2 linked regions of the Lacrimispora indolis DSM 755 genome follow. The protein of the gene in region 1 interacts with the protein of each later gene in a pairwise test. Links are inferred from orthologs where the notes say so. Each region holds a gene or a part of one and is shown in the gene's direction. Other genes may lie near its edges.

Region 1 (4,161 bases):
AAGGGTACAGACGTAACCAAGGAAGGCATCAACGCAGCTATGAAGGCAGCAGCATGCGAATCCTTCGGATACAATACAGATGAGATCGTTTCCTCTGATGTTGTTGGCATGAGATTCGGTTCCTTATTTGATGCTACTCAGACCATGGTTTCCAAGATCGGCGATGATTTATATCAGGTTCAGGTTGTTTCATGGTATGATAATGAGAATTCCTATACAAGCCAGATGGTTCGTACAATTAAGTACTTTGCTGAATTAGGCTAATGATCCACAAAGGGTCCGGTCGTTATGGACCGGGCCTTTTATTTTTTAATGTTTGAAATAACAGTAAATGGAAATACCTTCCAGGTATCCCTTTACACCCGATAATGCGGGGTGGGCCCTGCCCAGAAAACGTGGGCAGTAAATAGGAAAGGAGCATTGAAGCATGCTTAATAAGAAAACAGTTGATGATTTATCCGGATTACAGGGAAAGAAAGTTTTAGTGAGATGTGATTTCAACGTACCGTTAAAGGATGGAGTGATTCAGAACTTTAACAGAATTGACGGAGCCGTTCCTACAATCAAGAAATTATTGGATCAGGGTGCAAAGGTGATTCTGTGCTCCCATTTAGGAAAGCCAAAGGGCGAGCCTCTTCCGGAGATGTCATTAGAGCCGGTTGCTCCAGCTTTAAGCGAAAGACTTGGCGTAGAGGTTAAATTTGTAAACGATCCAAAGGTAACAGGTCCTGAGACAAGGAAGGTTGCTGAGGAATTAAAGGATGGAGAAGTTCTGCTTCTTCAGAATACCCGCTACAGAGTGGAGGAGACAAAGTACGGCAAGGATGAGAGTGCAGAAGAGTATGCAAAAGAGCTGGCGTCTCTTTGCGACGGTATATTCGTAAACGATGCATTCGGTACCGCTCACAGAGCTCATTGCTCCAATGTGGGCGTTACCAAATATACAGCCACCAACGTAGTTGGTTATCTGATGGAAAAGGAAATCAAATTTCTTGGCCAGGCAGTGGAGAATCCCGTACGTCCTTTCGTCGCAATCCTGGGAGGAGCAAAGGTTTCCGATAAGATCAACGTAATCAATAACCTTCTTGATAAAGTTGATACCTTAATCATCGGCGGCGGTATGGCTTACACCTTTGCAAAGGCTCAGGGCAAAGAGATCGGTAATTCCTTATGTGAAGAAGACAAGCTTGATTATGCTTTGGAGATGATCAAGAAAGCGGAAGACAAAGGCGTAAAGCTGCTGCTTCCTGTAGATAACTTAGAAGGCAAGGAGTTTTCCAATGATACGGAAAGAAAAGTGGTAGAGGTCATTGACGCAGGCTGGTCAGGCTTTGATATCGGACCGAAAACCATCGAACTTTTCAAGAATGCTTTAAAAGGCGCCAAGACCGTTGTATGGAACGGGCCTATGGGAGTATTTGAATTCTCCAATTTTGCAGAAGGTACTTTAGAGGTTTGCCGCGCAGTTGCAGAGCTTTCTGATGCCACTACGGTAATCGGAGGCGGTGATTCCGTGAATGCGGTTAAGAGACTTGGTTTTGCTGACAAGATGACACATATCTCCACAGGCGGCGGCGCTTCCCTTGAATTCCTGGAAGGCAAGGAACTGCCGGGCGTGGCTGCAGCAGACAATAAGTAAGAGAAAAGGGAGATCCCGGTCTTCTGAATGACGAACATAAAGGAAGGTTGATACTATGTCCAGAAAGAAAATTATAGCAGGTAACTGGAAAATGAATATGACTCCCACCGAAGCGGTGGAGCTGGTAAATACATTAAAGCCTCTGGTAGCAAATGATGAGGTAGACGTTGTTTTCTGTGTTCCGGCTATTGATATCATACCGGCTATGGAAGCCGCAAAGGGAACCAATATCCACATCGGCGCTGAAAACATGTACTATGAGGATAAGGGCGCTTATACCGGAGAGATTTCTCCTGGCATGTTAAAGGATGCAGGCGTGAAATACGTGGTGATCGGCCATTCCGAGAGAAGGGAATACTTTGCCGAAACAGATGAGACCGTGAACAAGAAGGTTTTAAAAGCCTTTGAATACGGCATCACTCCTATTGTTTGCTGCGGAGAATCTTTAACCCAGAGAGAACAGGGAATCACTCTTGACTGGATCCGTCAGCAGATCAAGATCGCTTTCTTAGGTGTGCCGGCAGAGAATGCGGCAAATGCGGTCATCGCTTACGAGCCAATCTGGGCCATTGGTACCGGAAAGGTGGCAACAACGGAGCAGGCTCAGGAGGTTTGTGCTGCTATCCGTGTGTGCATCGCTGAAATCTATGATGAAGCGACTGCAGAAGCGATCCGTATCCAGTATGGCGGTTCCGTATCCGCTGCAAGCGCACCGGAGCTGTTTGCACAGCCTGACATTGACGGCGGCCTGGTTGGCGGAGCATCTTTAAAACCGGAATTTGGAAATATCGTAAACTACAACAAATAAGTATATAAAAGCTGCTGCCCCTCTTCCTTAATCGGTGGGGCAGCAGTTTTTGGCCCAGGGGAAAATACCAGGCATCAGAGCCCTGATATTATTTTGTCATTCACCGGTTGCAAGAAATGTGCAAATCATGTAAAATGTAATCTGTGAGACAATGATTTCCATAAGATTTCCCACATTTTGGAGCATGATGATATATCAGGATGCTTCCATTACAATAGAATGAAGAAGAGGAAAAGGAGAACTAGTTATGAGCAGAAAACCAGTTGTATTAATGATACTTGATGGTTACGGATTAAATGATAACTGCGATCATAACGCTGTTTGTGAAGGCAAGACCCCCATCATGGATCAGCTTATGAGCCAGTGTCCTTTTGTTAAAGGCAATGCCAGCGGACTGGCGGTAGGTCTTCCTGACGGACAGATGGGTAATTCAGAGGTAGGGCATTTGAATATGGGCGCAGGGCGCATCGTATATCAGGAGCTTACCAGGATTACAAAATCAATAGAAGACGGCGACTTTTTTGAAGTTGCGGAATTTTTACAGGCAGTGGAAAACTGCAAGAAATCCGGATCAGCCCTTCATATGTGGGGTCTGGTATCTGATGGCGGGGTACACAGCCATAACACCCATATTTACGGCTTGTTAGAGCTGGCAAAGAGAAACGGTCTGGACAAGGTTTTCGTTCATTGCTTCCTGGATGGACGTGATACACCTCCTGCTTCCGGAAAGGGCTTTGTAGAAGCACTGGAAGAAAAGATGAAAGAAATCGGCACAGGCAAGGTGGCTTCTGTTATGGGCCGTTATTATGCCATGGACCGTGATAACCGCTGGGACCGTGTGGAGCGGGCATACAATGCCCTGACAAAGGGAGAAGGAAACCATGGGGAATCGGCTGCTGCCGGAATCCAGGCTTCCTATGACAAAGAGGTTTATGATGAGTTTGTGGAGCCATTTGTTGTGACAGAGGCTGGAAAACCCCTAGCAACCGTAAATGACGGCGATTCCGTGATCTTCTTTAATTTCCGCCCTGACAGGGCCAGAGAAATCACCAGAGCGTTCTGCGATGATGAATTTAAGGGATTTGCCAGAGAAAAGCGCTTAAACCTGACCTATGTATGCTTTACGGATTACGATAAAACCATTGATAACAAGGTGGTTGCCTTTAAAAAGGAATCCATTGCAAACACCTTCGGTGAATTTTTGGCCAAGAACAACATGACTCAGGCCAGAATCGCGGAAACTGAAAAATATGCCCATGTAACATTTTTCTTTAACGGCGGTGTGGAAGCGCCTAATGAAGGAGAGGACAGGATCCTGGTTCCGTCTCCAAAGGTCGCCACCTATGACTTACAGCCTGAGATGAGCGCTCCCATTGTTTGCGACAAGCTGGTGGAGGCTGTCAAATCCGGAAAATACGATGTGATTATCATTAATTTTGCAAACCCGGATATGGTAGGCCATACAGGAATCGAGACCGCAGCCATCAAAGCCATTGAGACAGTGGATGCATGTGTGGGAAGAACTGTGGATGCCATCAAGGAAACAAATGGCATTCTGTTCATCTGTGCTGACCACGGAAATGCGGAGCAGCTTTTGGATTATGAGACAGGAGAACCTTTTACTGCCCATACCACCAACCCGGTTCCGTTTATCCTGGTAAATGCAGACCCATCCTACAAGCTGAGAGAAGGCGGATGCCTGGCCGATATCGCT
Region 2 (3,484 bases), 4.4 Mb from region 1 along the record:
ACGATACCTCCACCGTAACAGAAAAAAGGCTTTCGGCTGAAACAAAGGATGGGGAACACCATACCCTTGCCTTTATAAAAAGAGGAGGGCACATAAAGGAAGCAGCGTTCCAGGAGCTGATCAACCAGGTGAAAAAGAAAATAGCGGATAAAAAAGAGGAATTTCCGGAAGATCTCCTGCCAGATAGATATCCCCTTGGCCCGGAACATGGGGAGCCGGAAGCAGCCCTTCAAATATCTGCCTCTCTTGAACTGAATCCGTCTAATCCCTTCCTTGGAGTGATCGGCGCACTGTTTGCCTCGCTTTTGGGAGTTGGGTTGTGGGTGCTCATCGGACAGGTGGGGTTTGTCGCCGGGATAGCAGGATTTGTAATGCTGAAGCTGGCTTTAAGCGGTTATGAGAAGCTTGGAGGTTCACTGGACAAAAAGGGAGCCGTCATTTGTCTTGTAATAACAGCGGGAATGATAGCAGGGGCCAATCTTCTGGATTATGCAGTATCCATGGTAAGGGCATATTTTCAATATGAAGCCAGTTTTGAAACCCTGGTCTATATTTTCACAAACTTTGGAAGCCTGATGTCTGATATGGACATGTGGAACGGATTTTTCCTTGATCTGGCCATCGGTTACGGCTTGTCCATATGGTCCGCAGCAGGTGCCATCAAAGCCATTATTAATATGGAAAAATAAAATTTTAGAAAAAGAGGCGATTGAATCATGTCAGCAGTATTGAACAATTTTTTAAAGTATATATCCTTTGACACCCAGTCCAAAGAGGATATGGAGGCAGTTCCCAGTACAGAAAAGCAGAGAGTATTAGCAAGAGAACTGGCAGCCCAGCTTCACTCCATGAAGGCGGAAAACGTGATGGTGGATGACCACAGCTACGTTTATGCTACCATACCAGCTACCACAGAAAAGGCTGTACCTGTTCTTGGGTTTATCGCCCATATGGATACATCTCCGGCCTATTCAGGGGAAGGAGTGAAGCCGCAGATCGTGAAAAATTATGACGGCGGTGATATTCTGATGAATAAGGAAACCGGCCTGGTTATGAAACCCTGCGATTTCCCGGACCTTTTAAATTACAAGGGGCAGGATATTATTACAACCGACGGAACTACTCTGCTTGGTGCAGATGACAAAGCAGGAGTTGCCGAGATCATGGCTATGGCGGAATATCTCCTGTCCCACCGGTCGATCCCCCACGGAACCATCCGCATTGGCTTTACACCGGATGAAGAAGTTGGAAGAGGGGCTGATTTCTTTGATGTAAAGGGTTTTGGTGCTGATGTGGCTTATACCGTAGACGGCGGCGGATTGGGAGAGCTGGAATATGAGAATTTCAACGCAGCTTCTGCAAGAGTCATTGTGCACGGCTCCAGCATCCATCCAGGGTCTTCCAAAGGAAGGATGAGAAATGCCCTGCTCATGGCCATGGAGTTCCACAATATGCTTCCAGCTGCGGAAAATCCTATGTTTACAGAAGGATATGAGGGATTTTATCATCTGGATCACATGAACGGAACCGTGGAGGAAGCCCGTATGGATTACATTATACGGGATCACAACAAAGATAAATTTGAAGCAAAAAAGGCATTTATGGAAAGGGTGGCGGAATATCTCAATAGCCGCTATTGTCCAGGAACCGTGGAGCTTACCTTAAAAGACAGCTACTATAACATGAAGGAAAAGATACAGCCTCACATGTACTTAATCGACATTGCAAAAGCCTCCATGGAAGAAATCGGAATAGAGCCAAAAGTGACCCCTATCCGGGGAGGCACAGATGGAGCCCGTTTGTCTTATGAAGGTCTTCCCTGTCCGAACCTGTGTACAGGAGGTTATAATTTTCATGGAAAATATGAGTTCATCCCTGTTCAGTCCATGGAAAAGGTGGTGGAACTCCTCCTTAAGATCGTAGAGAAATTTACGGAAAGAGAATAACAGAGATCAATGGTACCCTGCAGGTAAGACACATAAAGATGTGTCTTACCTGCAGGGTATTTTTATGTGCTTTCGCCTGTTTTGCATGGTTGGGTTTCTCTTTAGAAAAGTAACTCCCACGTTGCAGGTACTTTGCTTTCATGAGTCCAATTTTGCGCAATGGTAAAATTGATAATTGTACACAATGGTTGTGGATATGGGAATAGCCCAATGGTATAATTTGCACATAACAAATTGCTTTGACAATTACCGGTAAAAGATAAGCATAGAAGGAGGTTACATTTGAAAAAGGATATGTTATTTCGGGAACTGGTTCAGCTGGACTGGGAAGCGGCGGATCAGACCGAAGTCTTTGAACGGATGGCAGACATTCTGTTTAAAAACGGGTTTGTAAAAGACACTTATCTGGAGTCACTAATGGCAAGGGAGGAAAGTTATCCCACAGCACTTCCCATTAAGCCTTACCCGGTCGCTATCCCTCATACGGATACCAGCCATATCCTACGGCCGTTTATCGCTCCTATCCGGCTGAAGAAGGCTGTTGAGTGGAGGGAAATGGCCAATAATGATGAAATCCATCAGGTCCGGTTCATTTTTATGCTGGGATTTTTAAAATCAGAGGAGCACATTGATTTACTTCAGATATTGGTGGAGAACTTTCAGGACGAGGAATTGATGGAGCGTTTGAATCATGCCGGGACAGCGGATGAATATTTTGAAGCGGTCAGCGGCATCAAGGGTATGGAATCATAAACAGCCGTAAGAAAATCGGAGGAGGTTTTGACTATGGGAATCAGAGTTATTGTGGCCTGCGGAAGCGGTGTGGCTACCTCACAGACAGTGGCAAGCAAGGTAAACAGAATGTTAAAGGAAAAGAAGGTGGATGCTTTGGTGGAGGCGGTAGATTTAAAGTCCGTTGACCGCTATATGGACGGCAGCGCGGCCTATATCACCATTGTAAAGAATGCCAAGGAATATCCCATTCCAGTGATCAATGGGATCGCATTTCTGACAGGTATTGGGAAAGACCAGGAATTTGATAAACTGCTGAAGGCAATCGAAAACTACAAAAAGAAAAGTCTATAAAAATAAGGAGGTAAATGAGAATGCAGATGTTAGCGAATACGGTTAATTTCTTTCTGGGGCTTGGGGCGGCTGTGTTTGTGCCGGTTATCATTATTATCGCCGGTTTGATTGTTAAGATGAAAGTAAAAGACGCTGTTTCATCAGGCATTACCCTTGGTGTGGCTTTCTCCGGAATGAGCATGCTGATCAACTATATGACCGGAGTGATCACACCGGCGGCAACCGCCATGTTAAAGTTTTCCGGCATTGATCTTCCCATTACCGATGGGGGCTGGACCACCATGTCAACCATATCCTGGTCCTGGCCTTATGCTTTTTTAATGTTTCCCCTGGTGATTGTGATCAATATTATCATGCTGGCAATGAAAAAGACGGATACCTTTAATGCGGATTTATGGAATGTATGGGGGAAAATTTTTACGGCAGTTGCAGTATATTACATAACCCGCAAT

The links. The genes of interacting proteins can lie anywhere in the genome.
Region 2: the proteins of tpiA (region 1) and pepT interact in binary tests that used the Escherichia coli proteins (3 or more experiments, as listed by UniProt). The link is inferred for Lacrimispora indolis DSM 755 from one-to-one orthologs.

What each region holds. Positions count from the first base shown.
Region 1 is NZ_AZUI01000001.1:727,279-731,439, reverse strand. The notes cover bases 718-3,570. They hold tpiA (triose-phosphate isomerase), read left to right. Parts: upstream 718-1,694; coding sequence 1,695-2,447; downstream 2,448-3,570. Other genes in these bases: gpmI (2,3-bisphosphoglycerate-independent phosphoglycerate mutase), read left to right, coding at 2,695-3,570; K401_RS0103440 (phosphoglycerate kinase), read left to right, coding at 718-1,639. In the rest of the region: gap (type I glyceraldehyde-3-phosphate dehydrogenase), read left to right, coding at 1-264; more of K401_RS0103440, read left to right, coding at 428-717; more of gpmI, read left to right, coding at 3,571-4,161. UniProt on the Escherichia coli protein: Involved in the gluconeogenesis. Catalyzes stereospecifically the conversion of dihydroxyacetone phosphate (DHAP) to D-glyceraldehyde-3-phosphate (G3P).
Region 2 is NZ_AZUI01000001.1:5,108,799-5,112,282, reverse strand. The notes cover bases 1-2,831. They hold pepT (peptidase T), read left to right. Parts: upstream 1-716; coding sequence 717-1,946; downstream 1,947-2,831. Other genes in these bases: K401_RS0124845 (PTS sugar transporter subunit IIB), read left to right, coding at 2,733-2,831; K401_RS0124850 (PTS sugar transporter subunit IIA), read left to right, coding at 2,229-2,699; K401_RS0124860 (hypothetical protein), read left to right, coding at 1-689. Outside these bases: more of K401_RS0124845, read left to right, coding at 2,832-3,032; K401_RS0124840 (PTS galactitol transporter subunit IIC), read left to right, coding at 3,053-3,484. UniProt on the Escherichia coli protein: Cleaves the N-terminal amino acid of tripeptides.